DNA from 3 places in the Actinosynnema sp. NPDC002837 genome. Region 3 is predicted to be linked to each of the others. Evidence: riboswitches for the same ligand, from Rfam matches in the RefSeq annotation. Region 3 holds a riboswitch; each other region holds the start of a gene.
What was found. Region 3 has a riboswitch for glycine ahead of gcvH (glycine cleavage system protein GcvH). Riboswitches for the same ligand answer to the same signal wherever they lie in the genome.
Positions count from the first base shown of each region.

Region 1: it holds a riboswitch for glycine, as region 3 does, so the genes downstream of both, gcvP (aminomethyl-transferring glycine dehydrogenase) here and gcvH (glycine cleavage system protein GcvH) in region 3, are expected to answer to the same signal.
Region 2: it holds a riboswitch for glycine, as region 3 does, so the genes downstream of both, gcvT (glycine cleavage system aminomethyltransferase GcvT) here and gcvH (glycine cleavage system protein GcvH) in region 3, are expected to answer to the same signal.

Region 1 covers NZ_JBEOVG010000154.1:837-10,150, reverse strand. Annotated here, with positions in the region: gene gcvP (aminomethyl-transferring glycine dehydrogenase) at 1-2,066, opposite strand, end outside; glycine riboswitch at 2,219-2,309, opposite strand; gene ABTZ99_RS43565 (MerR family transcriptional regulator) at 2,465-3,031, opposite strand; gene ABTZ99_RS43560 (bifunctional nuclease family protein) at 3,880-4,353, opposite strand; gene ftsR (transcriptional regulator FtsR) at 4,497-5,171, opposite strand; gene garA (glycogen accumulation regulator GarA) at 5,186-5,647, opposite strand; gene gcvH (glycine cleavage system protein GcvH) at 5,761-6,144, opposite strand; gene clsA (cardiolipin synthase ClsA) at 6,206-6,793, opposite strand; gene ABTZ99_RS43535 (hypothetical protein) at 6,864-7,106, opposite strand; gene ABTZ99_RS43530 (STAS domain-containing protein) at 7,551-7,970, shown strand; gene ABTZ99_RS43525 (ATP-binding protein) at 7,992-8,747, opposite strand; gene ABTZ99_RS43520 (ATP-binding protein) at 8,873-9,304, shown strand; gene ABTZ99_RS43515 (SigB/SigF/SigG family RNA polymerase sigma factor) at 9,301-9,314, shown strand, end outside.
Region 2 covers NZ_JBEOVG010000002.1:193,050-202,363, forward strand. Annotated here, with positions in the region: gene ABTZ99_RS02320 (CaiB/BaiF CoA transferase family protein) at 1-988, shown strand, start outside; gene ABTZ99_RS02325 (hypothetical protein) at 1,405-1,566, shown strand; gene ABTZ99_RS02330 (helix-turn-helix transcriptional regulator) at 1,769-2,257, shown strand; gene ABTZ99_RS02335 (hypothetical protein) at 2,368-2,766, shown strand; gene ABTZ99_RS02340 (DUF3817 domain-containing protein) at 2,781-3,083, shown strand; glycine riboswitch at 3,147-3,234, shown strand; glycine riboswitch at 3,236-3,331, shown strand; gene gcvT (glycine cleavage system aminomethyltransferase GcvT) at 3,460-4,560, shown strand; gene glyA (serine hydroxymethyltransferase) at 4,575-5,840, shown strand; gene ABTZ99_RS02355 (malonic semialdehyde reductase) at 5,920-6,525, shown strand; gene ABTZ99_RS02360 (hypothetical protein) at 6,613-7,263, opposite strand; gene ABTZ99_RS02365 (S9 family peptidase) at 7,503-9,314, shown strand, end outside.
Region 3 covers NZ_JBEOVG010000063.1:23,100-32,413, forward strand. Annotated here, with positions in the region: gene ABTZ99_RS31680 (hypothetical protein) at 1-317, shown strand, start outside; gene ABTZ99_RS31685 (NUDIX hydrolase) at 531-956, shown strand; gene ABTZ99_RS31690 (L-serine ammonia-lyase) at 1,233-2,597, opposite strand; gene gcvH (glycine cleavage system protein GcvH) at 2,602-2,982, opposite strand; glycine riboswitch at 3,108-3,202, opposite strand; gene ald (alanine dehydrogenase) at 3,398-4,504, shown strand; gene ABTZ99_RS31705 (hypothetical protein) at 4,848-5,030, shown strand; gene ABTZ99_RS31710 (hypothetical protein) at 5,036-5,410, shown strand; gene ABTZ99_RS31715 (ABC transporter ATP-binding protein) at 5,459-6,655, shown strand; gene ABTZ99_RS31720 (ABC-2 transporter permease) at 6,655-7,527, shown strand; gene ABTZ99_RS31725 (ABC transporter ATP-binding protein) at 7,623-9,314, shown strand, end outside.

The DNA.
Region 1 (9,314 bases), on a different contig from region 3:
TTGAGGTTCGCGCCGTCGACGTACACCTGGCCGCCCGCGTCGTGCACCAGCCCGCACACCTCGCGCACGGTGTCCTCGTACACGCCGTGCGTCGACGGGTAGGTGATCATGATCGCAGCCAGGTCGTCGCGGTGCGCGTCGACCGTCGAACGCAGGTGCTCGATGTCCACGTTGCCGTGGTCGTCGCACTTGACGACCACGACCCGCATCCCGGCCATCACGGCGGACGCGGCGTTGGTGCCGTGCGCGCTGGACGGGATCAGGCACACGTCGCGGTGGTCGTCGCCGTTGGCGCGGTGGTAGGCGCGGATCGCCAGCAGGCCCGCGAACTCGCCCTGGCTGCCCGCGTTCGGCTGCAACGACACCGCGTCGTACCCGGTGACCTCGGCCAGCCACCGCTCCAGGTCACCGACGATGCTCAGCAGCCCGTCGGCGTCCGACGCGGGCGCGAACGGGTGCAGGTCGGCGAACTCCGGCCACGTGATCGGCTCCATCTCGGCCGTGGCGTTGAGCTTCATCGTGCACGAGCCCAGCGGGATCATGCTGCGGTCCAGCGCGACGTCCTTGTCCGACAGCGCGCGCAGGTAGCGCAGCAGCGCGGTCTCGGAGCGGTGCGAGTGGAACACCGGGTGGGTCAGGTAGTCGCTGGTGCGGCGCAGGTCCGCGGGGATGCCGTCGGCGGTGTCGGCGTCCAGGCCGTCCACGTCCGCGACGGTCACGCCGAACGCCTTCCACACCGCGACCAGGTGCTCGCGCGTGGTGGTCTCGTCGCACGCGATGGACACCACGTCGTCGTCGACCTGCCACAGGTTCACGCCGAGGTCGCGCGCGGCGGAGACGACGGCGGCGGCACGTCCTTCGACGCGGGCGCGCACGGTGTCGAAGAACTCGCCGTGCACGATCTCGACGCCGCCCTCCAGCAGGCCGGCGGCCAGCACGGTCGCCATCCGGTGGGCGCGGGTCGCGATCGCCTTCAGCCCTTCCGGACCGTGGTACACCGCGTACATCGACGCGATCACCGCCAGCAGGACCTGAGCGGTGCAGATGTTGCTGGTCGCCTTCTCCCGGCGGATGTGCTGCTCGCGCGTCTGCAGGGCGAGGCGGTAGGCGAGCGAGCCGTCCGCGTCCACGGACACGCCGACGAGCCGGCCGGGCAGCTGCCGCTCCAAGCCCTGGCGCACGGCCATGTAGCCCGCGTGCGGCCCGCCGAACCCGATCGGCACGCCGAAGCGCTGCGTGGTGCCGATGACGACGTCCGCGCCGATCTCGCCGGGCGGGCGCAGCAGCGTCAACGCCAGCAGGTCGGCGGCGACCACGGCCTGCGCGCCCGCCTTGTGGATCTCCTCGACGACCGCCGCGTGGTCGCGCACCACGCCGGACGCGCCGGGGTAGGACAGCAGCACGCCGAAGAAGTCGCCGCCGAGGCCGAGGCCCTCGATGCCCTGCGACAGGTCGGCGGTCACGATCTCGATGCCCAGCGGCTCGGCGCGCGTCTCGATGAGGGCCAGCGTCTGCGGCAGCGTGTCGGCGTCCACGACGAACTTGTTCGATTTGGACCGTCCCGCGCGGCGGACCAGCGTCATGGCCTCGGCGGCCGCGGTGGACTCGTCCAGCATCGAGGCGTTGGCCAGCGGCAGGCCGGTCAGGTCGGCGACCATCGTCTGGAAGTTCAGCAGGGCTTCGAGGCGGCCCTGGGAGATCTCCGGCTGGTACGGCGTGTACGCGGTGTACCAGGCGGGGCTCTCCAGCACGTTGCGGCGGATCACCGGCGGCGTGGTCGTGCCGTAGTAGCCGAGCCCGATCATCTGCGTCATCGGGCGGTTGCGGGAGGCGAGGGCGCGCAGCTCGGCCAGCGCCTCGGTCTCGGTGGCGGGCGCGGGCAGGTCCAGCACCAGGTCGCGCTCGCGGATCGACTCGGGGACGGCGTGCTGCGCCAGTTCCTCCAGGGAGCCGACACCGATCACGTCGAGGATGCGGGCCAGCTCGGCGGGCCGCGGGCCCACGTGCCGGTCGGCGAACGGGGTGCCGTGCTCGAGTGCGGCGAGGGGGATGCGGTCCTGCGTCATCGGTGCTGGCCTCCAGGGCTCCGGACAGACTTCTGCCGTTGCCCTCCCCCTCTGTCTTCTGCCCGGCGGGCGCCTGAGAGCTTCACCCGGCTGTCGGGTTTGCACCGTCGGCGGGGTCGGTCGGTGGTGGCCGACCCGCTTTCCAGAGGCGTCTCACCCGCACGGTCCTTGCGCCTGAGAGGTTCCGGGGAGGATTTGCTCCTTCGGCGCCGAGACTGGCTCGGACTCTCCCGCACGGGATAAAGCGACTACGCGCGAAATCGTACCCGGCGGGTGGGTGAGCGGTACCGCCGGCGCGACGTGGATCTCATCGCGTTGCGCCGGGTGTGCGGGCCGGTCAGCCGGCCGCGTTGCGCCGGGCGAGCACGTCGGTCAGCCGGCCGCCTTGCGCCGGGCGGTCAGCCGATGGCCCTCGTGCGGCGCCGGCGGGACAGCTCGTCGTCGGCAGGCTCCACGATCTCGGCGCCGTCCGCGCGTTCGGCGGGGAAGTCGTGGATCGTGCCGCTGATCTCCCGCATCGCGCCGGAGACCGCGATGCCGAACACCCCTTGGCCGCCTTGGAGCAGGTCGACCACCTCTTCCGGCGACGTGCACTCGTAGACGGTGGTGCCGTCGCTGAACAGCGTGATCCGGGCCAGGTCCTGCACGCCGCGGCGGCGCAGGTGGTCGACCGCGACCCGGATGTTCTGCAACGAGACACCGGTGTCCAGCAGCCGCTTGACGACCTTGAGGACCAGGATGTCCTTGAACGAGTAGAGCCGTTGGCTGCCGGAGCCGTGGGCACTCCTTATCGTCGGGTTGACCAACCCCGTGCGCGCCCAGTAGTCCAGCTGGCGGTAGGTGATGCCCGCGATCTGGCACGCGGCGGGGCCGCGGTACCCGACCAGTTCGTCCGGCAGCGAGGAGTCCGGGAACAGCTCACCCTGTTCGCCGGATCCGGCCCGGATGGGCGCTTCCTCGACCACGCCTGCCTCCCCTCGGTCCGGTCACGACGACCGGCGACCAACGTGAAGCCGCCGCGGTGCCCGAATCACACCGTGGCAATTCACCTGAGTTCGACGGTAAGACCGGGTAGGGGGCAGGTCAACGCGACGCGCTGGGCGTGTCTTGCCTCAACGTGAGGTTGAGGTTGAGAGAGTCGCCTGTCGTAAGCCATTCGGGTGACGTTTAGTGATCGTTTAGCGGACGAAGGTTGACGTTGTGTAACCCAGAGGCGTGACACCTGGAGGTGGCACGCGGGGTTGATCCACAACGCACCGCACACGCTCGCGAGGGGCCGTTGACGGCGTGGGGCCCTTGGGCGCGGCCCTTCGCGGGGCGTGGTGGAGAGCGGTTCGACGGATCGGTGACGGGCTGGTTTTGTCAAGCACCCGACCCGCTTGTCCGCAAGCGGCAGGTTGGTGTGAGGCCCGGGGTAGTGGTGTGCGGTCCCAGGCGGTAGGGGTGCGGCGGGGTGCGGCGGGGGTGCGTGCAGGCTGAAAAGCATGTCCTCGCCGGACGGGCAGATCAGCAGGATGACGGCGGGGTGGGTGGGTACGCGCCGGGTCCGTTGTGGTGCGGGTTTCGTGTCATCCCACCGACCTCCCTACGGGCTACCACACGTATCAAGGGGGCAGGCATCGGTGGACGGGCGGGCAAGGGACGCACAGCCCCCTTGACACGCGCGGTAGGGCGGAGCCAGGTCGGCGGGATGACACGAAGCCCTTCCTTCGGGAAGGGCGTGGGCAAGGGCGTGTCAGTGGACGGCTGTGGGGAGGCGTGCTCTGGTGTGCCGGGGCCGTGCCGGTAGGCAGGGCGTGGTGGGGGCGGACGGTTACGTGTCGGCGCCGCGGAAGTCCTCGGGCGATACGGAGTCGAGGAACTCGCGGAACTTCTCGACCTCGTCCTCCTGCTCGTCCGGGATGATGAGGCCCGCCTCCGCCAGCACCGACTCCTCCGCGTGGATCGGCACGCCGATCCGCAGGGCCAGCGCCACCGAATCGCTCGGCCGCGCGGACACGCGGATGTCGCCGTCGAAGACGAGTTCCGCGAAGTAGGTGCCTTCCTGCAAGTCCGTGATCCGCACCTGCTCCAGCTGCCGGCCGAGGGCTCCGATGACGTCCTTGAGCAGGTCGTGCGTCAACGGCCGGGCAGGACGGACACCTTGCTGCTCCAACGCGATCGCCGTGGCCTCGACCGATCCGATCCAGATCGGCAGGTACCGTTCGCCCTCGGTTTCGCGCAGCAGCAGGATCGGCTGGTTGGCGGGCAGTTCCACCCGCACGCCGACGACGCGCATTTCGCTCATCGGGTCTCGCCTCCCTCAGCGCGCTGAAATTCTGGCGTCCCCGCTACCAACGAGGATCCCCCACGTACTCTTTCGACGCTACCCGCCAAGCGGGCCCTGTGCGCAACCGCCCGCCCGCTTCGGATCACGATGCGGACACGTGTTCACCTCGGCGAAACAGGTCGTCCGACGACCTCTCGCAAACCGACCTTCACCAAGAGTGTGTGCAGCGTTACGGAGAGCGCCGCCAACTCCCGCACCACGTCGTCACGGTCGCGTGAGCGGTGGGCCGCGCCGACGACCTGCTCCACCAACCCGACCTCGCGGTCGGCCGCGGCGCGGAAGGGGCGCAGGTGCCGGGCCTCCAGGCCGTGCTCGGCCATCGCCCGCACGGTCGAGGCGATCTGCACGGCCTCGTGGTCGTAGAACCCGCCCGCACCTGGCCTGATCAGGCCGTGCTGCTCCAGGTCCGCCAGCACGCCAGGCTCGATGCCCGCGCGCGCCAGCAGGTCCTCGCGGGTGACCCGGTGCCCGGCGGCCGGTGCGAGGTCGACCGCGCGCATCGCCTTCGACGCGCCCTGGTCGGCCGCGTCCAACTGCTCCTTGATGACTTTCAGCGGCAGGTACCTGTCCCGTTGAGCGGACAGGATGTACCGCAGGCGGTCCACGTCGGCGGACGTGAACTGCCGGTACCCCGAGGCCGTGCGCGCCGGGCGGACCAAGCCCTCCGACTCCAGGAATCGGATCTTGGAGATGGTGACGTCGGGGAAGTCGGGTCGCAGCTGCGCCAGCACCGCCCCGATGCTCAACCCCCCGCGTGGCCGCCCGGCCGCCGTCACCGGAGCCCCATCGCTCAGGCCCCCTGGCCCCCGGCGCCCGGACCGGTCAGGAACACGAGGCGGAACTTGCCGATCTGCACCTCGTCGCCGTTCGCCAGCACCGCCTGGTCGACGGGCTCGCGGTTGACGTAGGTGCCGTTGAGGCTGCCCACGTCGATGACCACGAACTCGCCGCCCTCGCGGCGGAACTCGGCGTGGCGGCGGGAGACCGTCACGTCGTCGAGGAAGATGTCGCTGTCGGGGTGCCGCCCCGCGCTGGTCGTGTCGCGGTCCAGCAGGAACCTCGACCCCGCGTTGGGGCCGCGCTTGACCACGAGCAGCGCCGAACCGGCGGGCAGTGCGTCGACACCCGCGACGGCCGGCTCCTGGGCGGGCGCCTCGGCGCCCTCGACCTCGGCGAGGAAGTCGGCCCGGAAAACGGAGGTCCGCTCCGGGGACTGCTCGGGCGGAACGCCTGGCCCGTCGTTCGTGCTCACCTGAGCTCTCCTCCTGCTGCTGGAACCGTCGAGACCGCTAGAACCTATCGTGCCCGAACCCTGGTCTGAGGAGCGGCTCCCCCACCGACCGAAGAGCCGCCGGAAGATCGACGTCACCCCTGTGCCACCAGCTCCTGGTACGCGGCGGCGTCGAGCAGGTCGTCGACCGCGGACGGGTCCTCCAGCCGCAATTCCACCATCCAACCCTCGCCGTACGGGTCGGAGTTCACCAGGTCGGGCTGCTGGTCGAGCGAGTCGTTGCGGGCGACGACCTCGCCCGCGAGCGGCGCGTAGATGTCGGACACGCTCTTGGTCGACTCCACCTCGCCGAGCGTCTGCCCGGCCGCGACCTGCTCGCCGAGCTCCGGGAGCTGGACGAACACGACGTCACCCAGTTGTTCCTGGGCGTAGTCGGTGATGCCCACGCGCACGGTGTCCTCACCGGTGCGCAGCACCCACTCATGTTCCTCGGTGTACTTGAGCTCCTCGGGAATCACCGCGGTGTGCTCCTTCAATGACGGTGGATCAACGCTCCGCCGGATCTTCCCACGTCGACGTTCAGGCCGGCGCGACACCCGGCCGTCGCCGCATCGCGAGGCCGAACTGGTAGACGTACAGCACGCCTGACCACAGGTACAAGGCTCCTCCCCAGACCATGAACGCGTACGCAACCGGACGGGCGATCTGCGCGGCGGTGGAGGCGCCCTGGGCGAGCAGGAGCATGGGGAACGCGTAGAGCAGGTTGAACGTGGCCGCCTTGCCGAGGTAGTTGACCTCGAACGGGCCGTAGCCGCGGGCCCGGAGCACGGGCAGGCAGACGCCGACGACGAGCTCGCGGCCGACCAGCACCGCCGCCACCCACCAGGGCACGATGCCGCGCACGACGAACGCGACCAGCGTGGCGAGGATGTAGAGGCGGTCGGCGGCCGGGTCGAGCAGGGCGCCGAGCTTGCTGGCCTGGTCGAGCCAGCGGGCGATCTTGCCGTCGAGCCAGTCGGACAGGCCCGCCGCGACCAGCACGACCAGCGCCCAGCCGTCGGCGTGCGGCCCGAGCAGCAGGTACAGGAACAGGGGCACGCCGAGCAGCCGCAACACGCTCAGCGCGTTCGGGATGGTCAGCAGCCGGTCGGCTGGATCGTGCGACACGTCCGCACTGTAGATGGCCGCCCGGCGTGCCCCGGTGGTCGACTCGCGGTGCGACCCCTCGCGGGCTCGTTCAGTTGTTCGAACGGGTGCGGCTCCAGCCGCGGCGTTGCAGTTCGTCACCGCTGAGCGCCTGCGGACGACCTCGGTCGTCGACGCCGACCCAGCGGGCCCGGAAACCTTCGAGCACGTAGGCGTGGCCCTTGCTCCACACCACGCTGCAGGGGGCTGTGGGCAGCGCCGCCGCGCCTGTGGCGCCGGCACGCGCCGCCCCGCGCTTCGCGGGCTCGGACTCGGTTTCCGTTCTGGTGCTCATGTGAAATCCCTCCACCAGGGTTGTCGCTCACGGCTCTCGCGGCGTTATCCCCGTCACCCGATTCTGCGCGACTGTGGTCGAGACCACCTCCTCATTCATGCCCGATTCCGGCCGGCGGGCGGTTGTGTCGCCCAGTTGCGCGCCACGGGCGGGAACGCTTCCCTCGAGGTGTAACCGGCCCCGGCGGCCCCAAACCGTTCACCGTGCGTCGTCCACCGCACACCGAACAGCGCATTACACTGGTGCCTATCAGGGCGCCACCCACGCGCTTGTGGTGTCGCGACCGGCTCCGTACGGTGGGTGGCGCAGCGGTTGAGCCAACAGCCGCGCCGGGAAGTCCGGCTAGCGGGGAAACGTTTCCGCCACGCTGCTGTTCTGTAGTGCGCGCACACTTGGTGCGTCCGGGCTTCCCACCCAGCGGTTCCAGCTGAAGAGGAGTGCCTCGTGACGGTTCAGGATCCGGACGTCGTGGCGACGAGCGGAGCCGAGTCCGCCGCGGCCGAGAGCCCGCGGGCCGGGCAGCTCGGACTCGCCGCGCGCACCGCGGCCGAAGGCGTCACCGTGCTCGCGGTGAGCGGTGAGATCGACATGCTCACCGCGCCGCAACTGCGGGCGGGCGCGTTGCAGCACCTCGACGCGGGCAGCGCCCTGGTGCTGGACCTGTCGGGGGTCAGCTTCCTCGGCTCGGCCGGCCTCGCGGTGCTGGTGGAGGCCTCGCAGCACGCCAAGCGCCGTGGCGCGGCGTTCCGCGTCGTGGCGGTGGAGCGCGCCGTGACCCGCCCGCTGGCCGCGACCGGCCTGGGCGAGGTGTTCAGCGTCTTCGAGTCGGTCGACCAGGCGCTGGAGGCCGACGAGTCCCGCTGAGCCGGCGATGACGGACCGGGGCTAGACGTGCGGCACCAGGTCGACGACTTGGTCCACGCCCGCCGCGACGAGTGCGCGGCGGGCGTGGCCGTCTTCGGGTGCGCGCACGACGACCCGGTTGCCCGCCGCGGCGGCGGCGTCGGCGACGGCGCGCAGGCTGCGGATCAGGCCCTCGCTGCGCTCGCCCAACGCGCGCAGGTCGACGACCACCGGTACGGTCCCGCCCCGTGCGGCGGTCAGGATGCGGCGACGGACGGCGGGCGCGGCGTGCGCCGGGACGTCGCCGCGAACGTGCACTTCCACCCAGCCGTCACGGGCCGTCACGTCCACCGGGTCGACCGGTGGCGGTACGGCGAGCAACGTGCCGCGAGAGCGGTGGCGCGGACCGAGGACCAGGGTGACGGTGGTGCCGGTCGCGCTGCGGTCGACCATCACCTCGTCGACGTTCTCGCGCATGAGCAGCAGACCCCGACCGCGGGCGGTCAGGGTCGGCGGCGGCACGCGCCAGCCGCCGTGGTCGCTGACCACGACGCGCACGCTGCCGTCGGGTCTGGCGTCGGCGTCGATGTGGACGAGACCGTGCTCGTCAGGGCCGTAGGCGTGCTCCACGGCGTTGCTCGCGGCCTCGTTGACCGCGAGGAGCAGGTCGTACCGGTCGTCCTCCGGCAGTCCCTCGGCGGCCAGCCACGCGTCGAGCCGGGCGCGTACCACGGCGAGCTGCCCGGGCTGTGCCGGGAACTCGACACCCCAGTGGTGGTCCGCGAGTTGATCGGTCAAAAGGCCTCCCCGTCGCACCAAGCAGTCTTCCCGGCCCGCGCGTCGGCTACACGTGTGAACGACGATCAATTCGGGTATCGATAGCTTCAGCAGCACAACGAGACAGAACGGACGACGAGGTGAGCGTGTCGCACACTGAGCCGCGAAGCGGTGAGTCGGATAACGCCCTGGCCGGGGTCGAGTTGCGGATGGCGGCCGACCCCACGCAGCTGTCGATCGTCCGAGCCGTGGCGGCGGACATCGCCATGCGGCAGGACTTCGACCTTGACTCCATCGAGGACTTGAAGCTGGCGGTCGACGAGGCGTGCTCGACCCTGATCTCGCTGGCCGCCGGGGGTGCCGTGCTCAGCGCCCAGTTCGTGGTGGTCGACGGTTCGGTGCAGGTGTTCACCAAGGTGGGCTCGCAGCGGTCGGCGCCGCCGGACCGGGACAGCTTCGGCTGGCGGGTGCTGAGCGCGCTGGTCGACTCGGTCACGACGTGGGTCGCGCCGCAGGCGGACGCGTTCGAGGTGCACATCGACCTGGTCAAGCGGTCGCTGGGGACGGTGGATGCGTGACGGGGTCGGA
Region 2 (9,314 bases), on a different contig from region 3:
CCTGCTCGGCCGCGGCCGGCGCTCGATCGGGGTGGACGTGCGCCGACCCGAGGGCGCCGAGCTGGTGCTGCGCCTGGTCGCGGAGTCGGACGTGCTGGTCGAGGGCTTCCGGCCGGGCGTGACCGAACGGCTGGGCATCGGCCCGGCGCAGTGCCTGGCCCGCAACCCGCGCCTGGTCTACGGGCGGATGACCGGCTGGGGCCAGGACGGGCCGCTGGCCGACCGCGCCGGGCACGACATCAACTACATCGCGGTGGCGGGCGCGCTGGAGCCGATCGGCCGGGCGGGCGCGCCGCCGACCGTGCCGCTCAACGTCGTCGGCGACTTCGGCGGTGGCGGGCTGCTGCTGGCGCTCGGCGTGCTGGCCGCGCTGTACGAGCGGGAGCGGTCCGGGCGGGGGCAGGTGGTGGACGCGGCGATGGTCGACGGCGCGGCGCTGCTGACCACGTTCCTGCACGGGATGTCGTCGGTGGGCGCCTGGTCGGGCGCGCGCGGGACGAACCTGCTCGACGGCGGCGCGCCGTTCTACGACGTGTACGAGGCGGCCGACGGCCGGTTCGTCGGCATCGGGGCGCTGGAGGAGAAGTTCTACGCCGAGCTGCTGGCCGTGCTCGGGCTCGCCGACGCCGGGCTGCCCGGGCGGCACGACCCGGCGAACTGGCCGGAGCTGCGGGCCCGCATCGCCGCGGCGGTGGCGACCCGGACCAGGGACGAGTGGGCCGCGCTCGCTGAGGGCACCGACGCGTGCCTCGCGCCCGTGCTGGCGCCCGGTGAGGCGCCGAAGCACGGGCACAACGCCGAGCGGGGGACGTTCGTCGAGGTGGACGGGGTGGCGCAGCCCGCGCCCGCGCCGCGGTTCGGGCGGACGCCCGCGGCCACGCCCGGTCCGCCGCCCGCCGTCGGCGAGCACACGGCCGAGGTGCTGGCCGGGCTGGGGCTGGGCGAGGACGAGATCGCCGGGCTCCGGCGGTCCGGCGTGATCGGGTGACGGACCCGCGGGCGCGGACCCGATCGGGCCGGAAAAAGGCAAGGGAAATCACCTGAAGGGGTACCGGAAATGAGTGGCAGCCGCGAGCGGCCTTTGTCACGCTCGGTGCGTGCGTCGGCGCAATCAGGTGATGGGCTGTGCAGAGGTGGCAGTGTCTGAAGAACCTCGGTGTCCGTGCCAGGGGGGTGGGCGAGCGCCCGTACCTTGGTGATCGGCGGGACCACCGGTCCCCTTGATCGTCCGTTCGGGTGACTCTCCGTGCGACCCAGGCGTGGTTGCGTGGTGTTCGTGCGACCGGTCGAGGGATGGCGGCGGGTTCGATCGTCATCATCCGGGTGAATGAGGGACCATGGCCGTTGACACGACCGGAGCGGCGCTCGGCCGCCCTGCCCAGTGACACGGACGGAGACCGATCAGTGAACGTCAAGAAGGTGGTGACGCTGGCGGCGGTCGCGCTGGTGCTGTTCCTCCTGATCACCCAGCCGAACGAGTCCGCCGAGGCGGTGAGGACCGCGCTCGGGTGGCTCCAGTCCGGCGCCGAGTCGATCATCACCTTCGTCCGCAGCCTGTTCGCCTAGAGGTCCCGCGGTAACCCCGCGTACTCCCGCTCAATGCGGTCACGATCGGTGACTATGCGCCCCGAACGTTGCACCGTACGGGTGGAATGAGGGCTATAACGCCCTGGTAACAGGGTTTTAGACAAACCAGGGTCTAGCGGTTGTCGGTACCCGCTAATACGGTGCGTCGCATTGGCTGATCTTCGACCGATGAGGAGGCAGAATGGTCGAGGACTCCGGAGTCGACGAGCTGTTGCGGCAGTGGGCGGCTGAGCGCTCGGACGACGCCGAGCTGCAGGAGGTGAACCGGATCAAGGACGCGTGGCTCGCGGAAGCCCCGCCGTCCGCGCCGGGGATCCCGGTGCAGCGGGCGAATGGCGGTCCCCGCGGCCTGGTGAAGGTCGAGTCCGCGGATCCGGCGTACGTGGCGGCGATGCGGAAGCGGGCGCCCGAGGTGCCCGAGCCCCTGCTCGCCGCGGCCGCCAGCTACTGGCAGCTGGTCGGCGACCTGTCCGAGGCGGAGCAGTGGTGGGACGCGGGCATCAGCCCGTTGGACCAGCGCGCTCTGGACTACCGGGCGGCCGGGCTCTCGCCCGCCGACCTCGGTCGTCGCCTCGGCCCGATGACGGTGCTCCAGCACCTGCGTCGGGGTAGTGCGGCGGCCTGGTGCGTGGCCAGGTTGCAGAGGCAACGCCGGGACGGCGTGGCCTAGGTCCGACGAGTCGGGGCGGGCTCCTGCGGTCGAGGAGCCCTTGCCGTCGAGGTGCGGGCTCCCGTGCGGGGAGCCCCAGCCTCGTGCGACGCACGAAGTACTCTTGAGGCGTGCGAGGCCTCATCACCCCCCAGCGCCTGGCCATCGCGGCCGTCTGCCTGGCGTCGCTGGTCGTGTGCTGCGGCCTGGCCTACTGGCAGTGGGAGCGGTTCTCCGAGGCCGGTGGCACGTTCCAGAACCTCGGCTACGTGTTCCAGTGGCCGCTGTTCGGCCTCTTCCCCGCGTTCATGGTGTGGCGCATCCGCAGGCTGGACGCCCGCCGCAAGGCCGAGGCCGCCGCCGGGACGGCGGACGCCGCCGCCGAGGCCGCGCCGGAGCCGGTGGCCGCGCCGCCGCGGCCGGTAGTTACCGTTGAGCCCGTCAGAGCGCCCGTGCGGGACGACGAGGACGAAGAGCTCGCGGCCTACAACCGCATGCTCGCCGAACTCAACGCGCGGGACCAGCGGTGAGCGAAGGTAGGGCGATGAGCGGCGCGTTGACCAGGTTCCGGTTCATGGCTTACGTGGTCGGTGTCGGCCTGCTGCTGCTCGTGGTCGCGATGATCGCCAAGTACGCGGGCGACAGCGAGGGCATGATGCAGGTCGTCGGCCCGGTGCACGGCTTCCTCTACGCGGTCTACCTGGTGCTCACCGTCGACCTCGCGCTCAAGGCCCGCTGGTCGATCAAGGGCACGGTGCTGGTGCTGCTCGCGGGCACGATCCCGTTCGTGTCGTTCTACGCCGAGCGCAAGGTGGTCGAGAGCGTCCGGGCCGAGAAGAGCCTGTGACCGGGGTTGACCCCGCCCGCCGGGCACCCCTAGCGTCTGGCGGTACCAACTGAACACGGCCGTCGATGTCGCGCGGGAGAGTCCCCCAGCGGGGCGCCGAAGGAGCAACTCCTCCCCGGAATCTCTCAGGCACAGGTACCGCGCGACGAAGGCAACTCTGGAAAGCAGGCGCACCCCGGTGCGCCTCGCCCACGGTGCAAGCCGCCCCCACCGGGTGGTGAAGCTCTCAGGCTCATGGCAGAGGGGGAGGCTCACTCGACGAGGAGTCTCCGGTGGACCGTGTCATCCTTTCGCTCGTGAATCGCTCGGACGTGCCCGCCCGTCGACCCGACCGGTCGGCCCATCGGCATGTCCGCACCCAGGGAGGGCCCGCCTGATGGAAAGCCGCCGCACGCCCCTGCACGCCGAACACGAGGCGCTGGGCGCCATGTTCACCGACTTCGCGGGCTGGCGGATGCCGCTGCGCTACGACAGCGAGCTGGCCGAGCACCACGCGGTGCGCACGTCGGCGGGCCTGTTCGACCTGACCCACATGGGTGAGATCCTGCTCACCGGCCCGGAGGCGGGCGCCGCTCTCGACCACGCCCTGGTCGGCCACGCGTCCGCGATCGGCGTCGGCCGCGCCCGGTACACGATGATCTGCGAGGCCGACGGTGGCGTCATCGACGACCTGATCGTGTACCGCACGGGTGATGAGGAGTACCTCGTCGTCGCCAACGCCTCGAACGCCGCCGTCGTGCACGAGGCCCTGGTCGAGCGGGCGAAGGGCTTCGACGCGGTGGTCGCGGACAAGTCGACCGACTACGCGCTGCTCGCCGTGCAGGGCCCGAAGGCCACCGCCATCCTCGCCGGCCTCACGTCGACCGACCTGGCCGCGGTGAAGTACTACGCGTCGTACCCGACCGAGGTCGCGGGCAAGCCCGTGCTGCTGGCCCGCACCGGCTACACCGGCGAGGACGGCTTCGAGCTGTTCGTCGCGCCGGACGACGCCGCGCACGTCTGGCGGGCCCTGCTGGAGGCGGGCGCGCCGCACGACCTCAAGCCCGCCGGCCTCGGCTGCCGCGACACGCTGCGGCTGGAGGCGGGCATGCCGCTGTACGGCAACGAGCTCGGCCGCGACCGCACGCCGTTCCAGGCGAACCTCGGCCGCGTGGTGAAGCTGGACAAGCCGGGCGACTTCGTCGGCCGCGACGCGCTGGCCGCCGTCGCCGAGCGGGGCGTCGAGGAGGTCCTGGTCGGCCTGAAGACCGCCTCGCGCCGCGCGCCGCGGCACGGCTACCCCGTGCTGGACGCCTCGGGCGCCCGGATCGGCGAGGTGACCAGCGGCGCGTTGTCGCCGACCCTGGGCTACTCGGTGGCGATGGCGTACGTGGCCGTCGGCAACACCGAGCCCGGCACCCGGCTGTCGGTGGACGTCCGCGGCAAGCACGAGCCGGTCGAAGTCGTCGCACTGCCCTTCTACAAGCGCACCTCGTAAGGGAGACCCCACACATGTCCGAGCACTTCACCACCTCCCTCGCGGAGTTCGACCCGGAGGTCGCGAACGCCGTCGCCGCCGAGCTGCACCGGCAGCAGAGCACGCTGGAGATGATCGCCTCGGAGAACTTCACGCCGGTGTCGGTGCTCCAGGCGCAGGGGTCGGTGCTGACGAACAAGTACGCCGAGGGCTACCCCGGCCGGCGCTACTACGGCGGCTGCGAGCACGTCGACGTGATCGAGCGGCTGGCGATCGAGCGGGTGAAGGAGCTGTTCGGCGCCGGTTTCGCGAACGTGCAGCCGCACTCGGGCGCGCAGGCCAACGCGTGCGCGATGTTCGCCCTGCTCCAGCCGGGCGACACGATCCTGGGCCTGGACCTCGCGCACGGCGGCCACCTCACGCACGGCATGCGGATCAACTTCTCCGGCAAGCTCTACAACGTGGTGCCCTACCACGTGTCGGAGGCCGACGGCCGCGTCGACATGGCCGAGGTGGAGCGGCTGGCGACCGAGCACCGGCCGAAGCTGATCGTGGCCGGCTGGTCGGCGTACCCGCGCCAGCTGGACTTCGCCGAGTTCCGCCGGATCGCCGACTCGGTGGACGCCTACCTGATGGTGGACATGGCGCACTTCGCCGGCCTCGTGGCGGCGGGCCTGCACCCGAGCCCCGTGCCGCACGCGCACGTCGTGACCACGACCACGCACAAGACGCTCGGCGGCCCGCGCGGCGGCGTGATCCTGACCAACGAGGCCGACCTGGCGAAGAAGATCAACTCGGCGGTGTTCCCAGGTCAGCAGGGCGGCCCGCTGGAGCACGTGATCGCGGGCAAGGCGGTGGCGTTCAAGCACGCCGCGTCGCCCGAGTTCGCCGACCGCCAGCGGCGCACGGTCGAGGGCGCGAAGATCCTCGCCGAGCGCCTGTCGCAGGCCGACGCGGCGGCGGCCGGTGTGAAGGTGCTCACCGGCGGCACGGACGTGCACCTCGTGCTGGTGGACCTGGTGGCGTCCGAACTGGACGGCAAGCAGGCCGAGGACCGGCTGCACGAGGTGGGCATCACGGTCAACCGCAACGCGGTGCCGAACGACCCGCGGCCGCCGATGGTGACCTCCGGCCTGCGCATCGGCACGCCGGCGCTGGCCACGCGCGGTTTCGGCGCGGCCGACTTCACCGAGGTGGCGGAGATCATCGCGGCGGCGTTGCAGCCGTCACCGGACCTGGCCGAGCTGCGGGCGCGGGTCGAGGTGCTGGCCGCCAAGCACCCGCTGTACCCGTCCCTGTGAACGACGCCACGAAATAGCTCGCGCTTACTGGAGGTTGTCCCGTGCGCAACCCGCGTACGGGACAACCGAAAGAGGCACCATGACCGCCACCCTCGACACGCTGGCCCTCCCACGCGAAGCGCAGGACCTGCTGTTCCGCGAGGCCCGCACGGCGAACGCGTTCACCGACGAGCCGGTGACCGACGAGCAGCTCCGCGACGTCTACGACCTCGTGAAGTGGGGCCCGACCGCGATGAACAGCCAGCCGCTGCGCGTGCTGCTCATCCGGGGCGAGGACGCCAAGGCCCGGCTCGCGCCCCACATGGCGGAGGGCAACCGGGCCAAGACCCTGGCCGCGCCGGTGACCGCGATCCTGGCGGCCGACACCGACTTCCACGAGCACCTGGCCACGACGTTCCCGCACTACCCGGGCGCGAAGGCGGCGTTCGCGGACGACGCGGGGCGCACCGAGGCGGCGAAGACGAGCGCACTGCTCCAGGCCGGCTACTTCATCGTCGGCGTCCGCGCGGCGGGCCTCGCCGCCGGACCGATGAGCGGCTTCGACGCCGAGGGCGTGCGCGGCGAGTTCTTCGCCGGCACCAACCAGCTGCCCCTGGTGATCGTCAACATCGGTCACCCGGACCACTCCGGCACCCACCCGCGCAACCCGCGCCTGGACTTCGCCGAGGCCGTCCGCACCCTCTGACGCCACTTCGAGCCGCACGGTCCGCGATGCGACGCCCTGATCCCCCGGCCAACCCCGGGCCGGGGGATCAGGGCGAGGCACAGTGGACTAGGCGGCGGGCGGCGTCACCCCCGGCGGCAGGCACTCGACGTTGCGCTTGCCGTCGGGCTGCACCACGAACCACGTGCCGCCCACGCCCTGGCCCTTCCACTGGCCGGGCGCCTCGTCCTTCGCGTAGGTGTAGAGCGGCCAGCCGTCGAGCGTCACCTGGTCGGTGCCGTCGGCCCGCTTCACCGTCGACACGAGCGCCGGGTCGACGCCCTGCAGCTGCGGCTTGCCGTCGGACAGCACGGGGGGCCACGTCACGGCGCACTGACCCTCGCAGTTGGACTTCGCCGGGTCCGGCGTGTCCTTGTCGAACCGGTACAGCGTGCGGCCGTCACCGTCCTGCACGACCTCGCCCATCTTGGGCACGCTCTTGCCGACCAGCGTGACCTGCGGGCCGGACGGCGCGGGCGCGGCCTGGCCCTCCGGCGCGTCGGCGGCGGGCTCCTCGACAGGCGCCGCCTCTTCGCTGGTCGGAGGGGCCAAGGGCTCCTGAACGTCGCCGTAGTCGCCCTGGGCCGCGGCGCCGACCTGCTCGGTCTGCGCGACCGTCCTGCCCTGCAGGCCGGTGGCGTTGGAAGTCCACATGACCAGCGCGAGCACGGCGGCCATGCCACCCGCGACGGCGATGGCGATGCGGTTTCGTCGGATCACACTCAACTCCTCCTCGGTCCGTCGATCGCTCCACCCACGACTACGGCCCGTCCGCCGACGCGGTTCAGCCCGCCTCGACGACGCGGACCAAGACAGGGGTCGCCCACCGCCACGACCGGGCACCGCCGCCGCACCGCCGCACCGCCGGTCGGACGGTCGTCGCCTCGCCTGACCACAGCCAAGGCAGGGCACCGTCGCATCGCCTGACCGCCGGCCGGCCGGGGACATAGGGTGTCCGGGTGGGCAACGAGATCTCCTTCCCGCGCCAGCACGCGCGCACCCAGCGGTTCACCCTCGGCGCACCCCGGACGTTCACCGCGTCGCCGGACGGCGCGAAGGTGTACTTCCTCCGCACCGCCACGGCCACGAGCCGGGCGAACGGCCTGTGGGCGTTCGACACCGCGACCCGGTCCGAGACGCTGCTGGCCGACCCCGGCGTCCTGCTGACCGACCCCGAGGACCTGTCCCCGGAGGAACGGGCACGCCGCGAGCGCACCCGCGAGTCGGCCGCCGGGATCGTCGGCTACGCCACCGACGGCGACGCGCGGCAGGCGGTGTTCGCGTTGTCCGGCAGGCTCTTCGTGGTCGAACTCGCCACCGCCGCGGTCCGCGAGCTGCCGGTCGCGGGCCCGGTGGTCGACCCCCGGCTGGACCCGACCGGCCGCAAGGTCGGCTACGTGGCCGCGGGCGCGCTGCACGTGGTGGACCTGGAGTCCGGCGCGGACCGCGTGGTCGCGTCGCCGGACGGCCCGGACGTCACGTGGGGCCTCGCGGAGTTCATCGCGGCCGAGGAGATGGGCCGCCACCGGGGCTACTGGTTCTCCCCGGACGGCGAGCACGTGCTGGCGGCCAGGGTGGACAACGCACCCGTGCCGCGCTGGCACATCGCCGACCCGGCGAACCCGGGCACGCCCGCCGCCGAGATCGCCTACCCGGCCGCCGGCGAGGCCAACGCCGTGGTGGAGCTGGCCGTCCTCGGCGCCGGCCGGACCGACGTGACGTGGGACCGCGACGCCTTCCCGTACGTCAACGCGGTGTCGTGGACCTCGCACGGCAAGCCGCTGGTGCAGGTCCAGTCACGCGACCAGCGCCGCGTCCGGGTGCTCGCGGTCGACGTGGAGACCGGTGCCACCGAGGTGGTCGCCGACGACACCGACCCGCACTGGCTGGAGATCGTGCCGGGCGCGCCGCGCTGGACCCCGGACGGCGAACTGCTGCGCGTGCTGCCGATCGGCGACGCGAACCGGCTCGTCGTGGGCGACCGGCCGTGGACGCCGGACGGCTTCCAGGTCCGCGCGGTGCTCGACGTGGACGGCGACGGCGCGCTGGTCACCGCGTCCACCGACGACCCGACGCAGACGCACGTCTTCCTGGTCGGCCCCGAGGAGATCACCCGACTGTCCACTGAGGACGGCGTGCACGGCGCGACGCGCGCGGGCGGCGTGCTGGTGCTGTCCCGTTCGTCGATGGACCACTTCGGGCCGAAGGTCACCGTGTCGACCGGCGGTGAGATCGGCACGTTCGCCGAAACCCCCGTGCTGGCACCGGAAGTGCGGCTGCTGACCGTCGGCGAGCGCGACCTGAGGGCGGCGCTGCTGTTCCCGCGCGGCCACGTGCCGGGCACGAAGCTGCCGGTCCTGCTCGACCCGTACGGCGGTCCGCACGCGCAGCGCGTGGTGTCGGCGCGCAACGCCTACCTGGCCTCGCAGTGGCTGGCCGACCAGGGTTTCGCGGTCCTCGTCGTGGACGGCCGCGGCACGCCCGGTCGCGGTCCGGCGTGGGAGCGGGAGATCGCGTTCGACTTCGCCGGCGCCACCCTGGAGGACCAGGTGGACGCCCTGCACGCGGTCGCGAAGGGCGAACCCGACCTCGACCTGACCAGGGTCGGCATCCGGGGCTGGTCCTACGGCGGCTACCTGGCCGCGCTGGCCGTGCTGCGCCGACCGGACGTGTTCCACGCGGGCATCGCGGGCGCGCCGGTCACCGACTGGCGGCTCTACGACACCCACTACACCGAGCGCTACCTGGGCCACCCGGCCGAGAAGCCGCAG
Region 3 (9,314 bases):
CGGTCCGGGTGACCATGTGGGAGCCGGACGACGGCGTGGTGCACGCGGACTGGCGGCCCAGCCCCCGGCTCAGCCGGGTGGCGGTCGACGCCCTGCGCCACAAGCACCTGGACCACCCGGCCCTGCACCGGCAGGGAGCCGTGTCGCAGGCCATGGCCGACGCCGTCATCACCATCCTGACCGCCGTCGGCTTCACCGCCCGGCACACGACGAACGACTACCTCCCGTACGGCGTCGACGTCCTCGCCGCACCCGAAGGCCCGCCCGCGTGGGCGGTCCACGACGACGAGCTGACCATGCCGGGCTGGTCGGGGTGACCGAGGCCGGGCCCGCCCTCCGCAAGGGCAGCCCCGGCCTCGGTTCAGCACTCGATGACGTTCACGGCGAGGCCGCCGCGGGCCGTCTCCTTGTCCTTGACCTTCATTGCGCAACACCCTGACCAGCACGAATGCCGCCAAGACGTCTTACTGGCCGTCCCCAGGCCGTCACAGCGGAGCAGCACCCTCGCGAAGATCAAGGAAACCGGAAGAATGGGCCGCACACCCCGCCATTCGGTCAGCGTCGCCGGAGTCGTGGTCAACGATTCGGGGCAGGTGCTCGTCATCCGGCGCAGGGACAACGGCCACTGGGAGCCACCCGGCGGAGTGCTCGAGCCGGCCGAGACGTTCGAAGACGGCCTCAGGCGAGAGGTCCTTGAGGAGACCGGCATCTCGGTCCAGGTCGAACGCTTGACCGGCGTCTACAAGAACATGCGACGCGCCATCGTGGCCTTGGTCTACCGCTGCACCCCGCTGGACGAGCCCGACCAGGCCACCACCGAAGCAGCCGAGGTTCGTTGGATGACGCTGGACGAAGTCCGCGAAGCGATGTCACCGGCCTACGCGGTGCGAGTAACCGACGCGTTCGAGTCCGAATTGCACACTCGCGCTCACGACGGCGTGAACCTCCTCCCGTAGCCGCTGCTGAATTCTGCTGTGCTGGATCAAGGCGCGCCGACCTGAGGGCGCGACAGCTGGCAGCAGCAGCAGTCGGGACGATCGCGTGGTCGAGAAGTGTTGTGCGGCATCGAGGTTCAGGCCGAAGACGCGCGAACGGGCTCCACCCCGCGTTACGAGGTGGAGCCCGTCAGGTGCGGCTCAAGATCAGGCCGTCTCCAGGCCGTGGGACGTCAGGCAGTGGCGAGAACCATCGAGCAGCGATGGAAGCCATCCGCCCTGGTCAGCGGCCGGTTATCAGCACTCGATGACGTTCACGGCCAGGCCGCCGCGCGCGGTCTCCTTGTACTTGACCTTCATGTCCTTGCCCGTCTCACGCATGGTCTTGATGACCTTGTCCAGCGACACGAAGTGGGAGCCGTCGCCGCGCAACGCCATCCGCGCCGCCGTGATCGCCTTGATCGACGCCAACGCGTTGCGCTCGATGCACGGGATCTGCACCAGTCCCCCGATCGGGTCGCACGTCAGCCCCAGGTTGTGCTCCATGGCGATCTCGGCCGCGTTCTCCACCTGCTCCGGCGTGCCACCCAGCACCTCGGCCAGCCCGCCGGCCGCCATCGAGCACGCCGAGCCGACCTCGCCCTGGCACCCGACCTCGGCTCCGGAGATCGACGCGTTCTCCTTGAACAGCACGCCGACCGCACCCGCCGTCAGCAGGAACCGCACCACACCGTCGTCGGACGCGCCCGGCACGAAGCGGGTGTAGTAGTGCAGCACCGCGGGCACGATGCCGGCCGCGCCGTTGGTCGGCGCGGTCACCACGCGGCCACCCGCGGCGTTCTCCTCGTTCACCGCCAGCGCGAACAGGGTCACCCAGTCCATCACCCGCAACGGGTCCGTGGCGTAGTGCTCGGCGGCCATCCGCTGCCGCATCTCGGCCGCCCGCCGCCGCACCTTCAAGCCGCCGGGCAGCACCCCGGTCCGCGTGCAGCCGCGCTCGACGCACTCCTGCATCACGTCCCAGATGCGCAGCAGCCCCGAGCGCACCGACTCCTCGTCGCGCCACGACCGCTCGTTGGCCAGCATCACCTCGCTGATCGACAGCCCGGTCTCCCGGCACCGCGCCAGCAGCTCGTCACCGGTCCGGAACGGGTGCCCGACCGGCGTCTCGTCGGGCTTGATCCGGTCCGCCCCGGTGGCCGTGTCGTCCACCACGAACCCGCCGCCGACGGAGTAGTACACCGCCGAGTCGACCACGACGTCACCCGAGTGGGCGGTGAAGCTCATGCCGTTGGGGTGCAGCGGCAACGACTTCCGCCGGTGCATCACCAGATCGGCGTCCTCGGTGAACGCGATCTCCCGCACCCCGGCCAGCCGCAGCCGCCTGGTGGCCCGGATTTCCGCCAGCCGCCGCTCGGCCTCCTCCGGGTCGACCTCCTCCGGCCGGCTGCCCTCCAGGCCCAGCACCACCGCCTTCGGGCTGCCGTGCCCGTGCCCGGTCGCGCCGAGCGACCCGAACAGCTCCACGTGCACCCGGTCGACCGAGGCCAACGAGGGCCGCAGCCGTTGCGCGAACATCATCGCCGCGCGCATCGGGCCCACCGTGTGCGAGCTCGACGGTCCGATGCCCACGGAGAACAGGTCGAACACGCTGATCGCCATGACGTCAGTCCCCGGTCAGTTCCGCGTACTTCGCCGCGGTCAGCAACCCGGACGCGTCCGTCACGGCCACCTTGAACAGCCACCCGGCCCCGTACGGGTCGTTGTTGATCAACGACGGGTCGTCGACCGCGGCCCGGTTGACCTCGACCACCTCGCCGCTGATCGGCGCGTACAGGTCGCTGACCGACTTGGTCGACTCCAGCTCGCCGCACACCTCGCCCGACTTCACCACGGCGCCGACCTCGGGCAGCTCCACGAACACGATGTCACCCAACGACTCCGCCGCGTACGACGTGATGCCGACCGCCACGGGCTCCTGGGTACCCGGCGCCCAGTCCACCCACTCGTGCTCGGGCGTGTACAGCAGGTTGTCCGGAAAAGTCACGACAGCGCTCCCTCACGGCAAGGTCCACCAGAGCCCCACTCTGTCCTGGGACCTGAGAGCTTCACCGACGCCGGAGCGGCGGCTTGCACCGTGGGTGCGCGGACTTGCGCGCTTTCCAGAGTCGCCTCACCCGAGCGGTTCTCGCTGCCTGAGAGTGTGCGGGGTACTTGCTCCTTCGGCGCCCCGGCACGTTCACCGAGGTCTCTCCCGCGCGGGTTCCGGCGCTCCTGGCGCGCCGCGGCCGATGTTCAGTTGGTTGGCCCGCACGCTAGGTGCCGGGCCCGACGGGTGTCAACGCACCGTCGGGCTTGTTCGATCAGCACAGTGGCGCAAGGGTGCGTTCGTGCCGGCCGCACGATGACACCGAATACCCGTTACCGGACCTTTGGTGTAACAACGGCCGAAGGAGCCCACCGTGCGGATCGCCGTCCCCCGCGAGATCAAGAACCACGAGTACCGCGTCGCGCTGACCCCGGCGGGCGCGCACGAGCTGACGCAGCGCGGCCACGACGTGGTGGTCGAGGCCGGCGCGGGCCTCGGTTCGGCCATCACCGACGAGGAGTACCTGGCCGCGGGCGCGAAGGTGCTGGCGGGCGCGGACGACGTGTGGGCCGAGGGCGACCTGGTGCTCAAGGTGAAGGAGCCGATCGCCGAGGAGTACCCGCGGCTGCGCAAGGGCCAGGTCCTGTTCACGTACCTGCACCTGGCCGCCGACCGGCCGCTGACGCAGGCGCTGCTGGACTCGGGCACCACCGCCGTCGCCTACGAGACCGTGCAGACCGCGAACGGCGCGCTGCCGCTGCTGGCGCCGATGTCCGAGGTGGCGGGCAGGCTCGCGCCGCAGGTGGGCGCGTTCTCGCTGATGAAGCCGTCCGGCGGGCGCGGCGTGCTGCCCGGCGGCGTGCCCGGCGTGCACCCGGCGCGGGTGGTCGTGATCGGCGGCGGCGTGGCGGGCCTGAACGCGGCGGCGATCGCCGTCGGCATGGGCGCGGACGTGCAGATCCTGGACACCAACGTGGACCGGCTGCGCCACATCGACGCCCTCTACCAGGGCCGCCTGCGCACCGTGACGTCCAACCGGTACTCCGTCGAGCAGGCCGTCCGCGAGGCCGACCTGGTCATCGGCGCGGTGCTGGTGCCCGGCGCGAAGGCGCCGAAGCTGGTGAGCAACGAGCTGGTCGCCGACATGAAGCCCGGCTCCGTCCTGGTGGACATCGCGATCGACCAGGGCGGCTGCTTCGCCGACTCGCGCCCGACCACGCACGCCGACCCGACCTACCAGGTGCACGACACCGTCTTCTACTGCGTGGCGAACATGCCCGGCGCCGTGCCGCGGACGTCGACCTACGCGCTGACCAACGTGACGCTGCCGTACGCCGTCGCGCTGGCCGACCAGGGCTGGGAGGCGGCGCTGCGGGCGGACGCGTCGCTGGCGCTCGGCCTGAACGCGCACGAGGGCCTGCTGACCAACCTGCCGGTCGCGCAGGCGCACGGGATGACCCACACGCCGCTCGACTTCTGAGGACCCACCGCGAAGGGCCCCGCTCACGTGCTGTGAGCGGGGCCCTTCGGCGAAAGAAAGACGGCCCGCTCAACCAGCCTGGGGGTCACTGGGAGCGGGCCGCGTCGCCAATCTTAGCCGGGAACGGGGGTCGCTGCCCAGTGACCCCACCGATCCGGCCGAGATTCCCACCCGGCGGTGGCGACGCGCTGTGCCCAAACTCAAGCAATCGAGTGAACTTGGGTGATAACGGGTAAGTCACGACGGCCCCGCGACCGATGCACAGGGCGGGAACCCCGCGGCTACCCGGCGGGGTCGTCCGCTCGCGCGGCGCTCTGCCGCGCCACCTCCGATCGGAGCGCAGATGGCTGAACCCGAGGGCTGGATCGACTGCCACGACCCGTTCGGGCGGGACCGGTCGATGACCGTGCTCGTCGAGGACGACCGAGTTCTGCTGGTCGCGCCGCCCGGCGAGTCCGCCGTGATGTCCGTCACGCAGACGCGCAGGCTGCACCGCCTGCTCGACCAAGTCGCCGACAGGATGTGACGGCCGTGGACGAAGCGCTGCGGGCCGCCGTGATGCGCCGGCTGGCGCTGCTGGACGAGGCCGCCGAGACCGGCGAGGCGGACGCCCTCGTGCCGCTCGCGCGGTCCGAGATCCACCGCCTGGCCGACGGCTGGCGGCTGCTGCTGACCGTGCACCAACCGGATCCGGACGGCCGCTGCGGCGCGTGCCCCGGCATCCTGCGGCACAAGAAGTGGCCGTGCCAGGTGTGGACGATGGCCCACCAGCACCTCATCGGCGACGGCCTGCCGCACCGCGAACGCCGCCGTCCGCTGCGCACGCTGCGACATTCGAAGGAGGTCGAGACGACGGCCGAGATACCCAGGGTCGCGTCGAAACCGCGGCATGCCCTCCCCGAGTGACCCTCCTAGGGCAGGATGACGCCCGGTAGGAGTACTCGGGAGGGACGCGTGCACGACGGCAGTGGCCGCATCGTGGTGCAGAACTTGACCAAGCAGTTCGGTCCGGTCGCAGCGGTGCAGAATCTCAGCTTCACGGTGGAACCCGGTTCGGTGACCGGCTTCCTCGGCCCCAACGGGGCCGGCAAGACGACGACGCTGCGCATGCTGCTCGGCCTGGTGACCCCGACCGCGGGCACCGGACTGATCAACGGCAGGCCGTTCGCCCAGCTCGGCAACCCGGCGCGGGTGGTCGGCGCGGTGCTGGAGGCGCAGGGCTTCCACCCCAAGCGCACGGCGCGCAACCACCTGCGGGTCTACGCGGCCGCGATCGGCGTGCCGGACTCGCGCGCCGACCAGGTGCTCCAGCTGGTGGGCCTCGGCGCGGCCGGCGACCGCAAGGCGGGCGGGTTCTCGCTGGGCATGAAGCAGCGGCTGGCCCTGGCCACCGCGCTGCTCGGCGACCCGCAGATCCTGGTGCTCGACGAGCCGGCCAACGGGCTCGACCCGGAGGGCATCGCGTGGCTGCGGACGTTCCTGCAGTCCTACGCGCGCAGCGGGCGGACCGTGCTGATCTCCAGCCACCTGCTGGCGGAGGTCGAGCAGACCGTCGACCAGGTGGTCGTCATCAGCCGCGGTCAGACCATGTACTACGGCTCGCTCGACCAGCTGCGCGACCAGCAGCAGGGCCGCGTGCTCGTGCAGCCGTCGGACACCGGCGCGCTGGTCGCGGCGTTGCGCGAGGACGGGATCAGCGCGATCGAGCAGCTGCCGGACGGCCGCATCGCGGTGACCGGCGTGGAGGCCAGGCAGGTCGCCGACACCGCGTTGAAGGCGGGTGTGTCGGTCTACGGCATCCAGGAGGAGAAGGTCGACCTGGAGCGGCTGTTCTTCCAGCTCACCAACGGCCAGTACGCGGCGCCGGGCCAGTACGCCCAACCCGGCGGCTACCAGCAGCAGCCGCCCGCCGGGTACCAGCAGCAGCTACCGGCCGGCTACCAGCAGCCGTACCAGACACCGCCGCAGGGCTACCAGCAGCAGCCGCCGCCGGGCTACCAGCAGCCGCCCGGCTACGAGCAGCAGTACCAGCAGCAGTACCAACAGCCCCCGCAGGGCTACGAGGCGCCACCACCGGGGTCCCAGCCGCCGCCGCAGGACAATCCGTACGGACAGCAACACGGTCAGGGCGGCCTCGGGGGCGGTGCGTGATGGGCAACCTGATCAAGTCGGAGTTCCGCAAGACGACCACCACGGGCCTGTGGTGGGGCCTGATGATCCCGACCGTGCTGCTCGCGTTCGGCTGGGCGCTCGGCACCGGGGCCATCTTCAAGACCGTCTCGGACATCATGAACAACGACGAGGCGGCGGAGCTCACCGCGCTGCTCAACGTGGACCCGTCGCAGTGGCAGATGTCGGTGTTCGGGATCGCCCGCAGCATCAACGTGGCGACGATCTTCCCGATGATCTTCGGCGGCCTGGCGATCGCGAACGAGATCAACCGCAAGACGATCACCACGACGTTCCTGACCTCGCCCAACCGGGTCTCCGCGCTGGCCGCGAAGATGATCGTCTACATCCTGTGGGGCGCGATCTTCGGCATCGCCATCGTCGCGTCGGTGAGCATCGGCATCGCGCTGACCTCGAACTCGGGCTCGTTGCCCGACGCCGGCGGCTGGCTCGCGCTGGCCGGTGTCGGCGTGCTGTCGTCGATCCTGATGACCATGTTCGGCGTCGGCGTCGGCGCGCTGATGACCAGCGTCGTCGGCACCACCGTGGTGCTGCTGCTCTACATGCTGATCGTGGAGAACGGCATCCAGCTCGTGCTGGCGTCGCAGGGCCTGCCGGAGATCATCGGCTTCCTGCCCAACGGCGCGGTGAACGGCATGACCGGCTCGGTGGCGTCGTCGCTGTTCCTGTCGAACGCCGGCGTCGTGCCGGAGGACATGGTCGAGTTCCTGCGGGCGATCGCGGGCGCGCTGGGCGCGTTCGACTGGTGGTTGAGCGGCCTGGTCTTCCTCGTCTGGACGGCGTTGTTCTTCCTCGGCGGCTGGGCGGCCACTCAGCGCAAGGACATCACCTGATCGCGTGTTCTTGATCGGCTGACGGAGGCCGCCCCGAAGGTTCGGGGCGGCCTTCGTCACCTCCAGGGGGGCCGACACCGTCGGTGGTCCGACCTATGTTGGACCTCGTGACTTCTCCCGACGGCTGGATCCGCAGGCTCGCCAAGGCGTGCTGGCAGCACCGCGCCCTCGTGGTGCTCTCGGTGCTCGCCGCCGTCGTCGGCGTCGGGTTGCAGGCCGTCGGTCCATTGTTGATCAAGGTCGCCGTCGACGACGCGATGGCCGGCCGCACGGACCGCCTGACCTGGCTCGCGATCGTCCTGGTCGGCTTGGAGCTGCTGACCTTCGGCACCGCGTTCGTGCGCCGGTTCCTCGGCGGCCGGCTGGCCGTCGACGTGCAGCACGACCTGCGGCAGGCCGTGTTCGGCGCGGTGCAGCGGTTGGACGGGCCCAAGCAGGACGCGTTGCGCACGGGCCAGGTGGTGTCCCGCTCGATCACCGACCTCCAGCTGGTCAACAGCCTGCTGTCGATGACGCCGCTGGCGTTCGGCACGGTCGTGTTCGCGGTCGCGGCGATCGTGGCGATGTTCTGGCTGTCGCCGCTGCTGACCGTGATCGCGCTGGTGATCACCCCCGCCGTCGGGGTGGTCGCGGCGCGCAGCAGGCTGACGCTCTTCCCGGCCACCTGGTCGGCCCAGCAGCGCGCGGCCGACGTGGCGCAGCACGTGGAGGAGACCGTCACCGGCGTGCGCGTGGTGAAGGGGTTCGGCCAGGAGGCCCGCGAGGTCTCCCGGCTGGAGTCCCGCGCCAAGCTCCTGTTCGCCGAGCGGATGCGCGCGGCCCGCCTGACCGCCCGCCCGTCCGCGACGCTGAACGCCCTGCCCTACCTCGGCCAGGTGGCGGTCCTGGCGCTCGGCGGCTGGATGGCGCTGCGCGGGGAGGTCACCCTCGGCACGTTCCTGGCGTTCGCGACCTACGTGGCCACCCTCGTCGGCCCGACCCGCCTGCTGGCGAGCCTGATGGTGACGGCGCAGCTGGCGCGGGCCGGCGTGGAGCGCGTGTACGAGCTGGTCGACTCGCAGCCGACGGTCGTGGACGGCGACCGCGAAGTGCCCGCCGGTCCGGTGGCCGTCGAGCTGCGGGACGTGACGTTCGGCTACACGCGCAGCGAACCGGTGCTCTCGGGCGTGTCCCTGCGCGTGGAACCGGGCGAGACCCTCGCGGTCGTCGGCACCGCGGGCTCCGGCAAGTCGACCGTCTCGCTCCTGCTGCCCCGGTTCTACGACGTGCACGAGGGCGCGGTGTCGGTGGGCGGGGTGGACGTCCGGGACCTGCGGCTGTCCTCCCTGCGCCGGACCGTGGGCACGGTGTTCGAGGAGGCGTTCCTCTTCTCCGACACCGTCCGCGCGAACATCGCCTACGGCCTGCCGGACGCCTCCGACGAGCAGGTGGAGGCGGCGGCGCGGGCGGCCGAGGCGCACGAGTTCGTCCAAGCCCTGCCGGACGGCTACGACACCGTGGTCGGCGAGCGCGGCCTGACCCTCTCCGGTGGTCAGCGCCAGCGCGTCGCCCTGGCCCGCGCCCTGCTCTCCGACCCGCGCGTCCTGGTCCTGGACGACGCGACCTCGGCCGTGGACAACGCCACCGAGGCGGCGATCCACCGCACGCTGGCCGCCGTGACCGCCGAGCGCACGACGCTCCTGATCGCGCACCGGCGGTCGTCGCTCGCGCTGGCCGACCGCATCGCCGTGCTGGACGCGGGCCGGGTGGTCGACGTCGGCACCGACGCCGAGCTGCGGGAGCGCTGC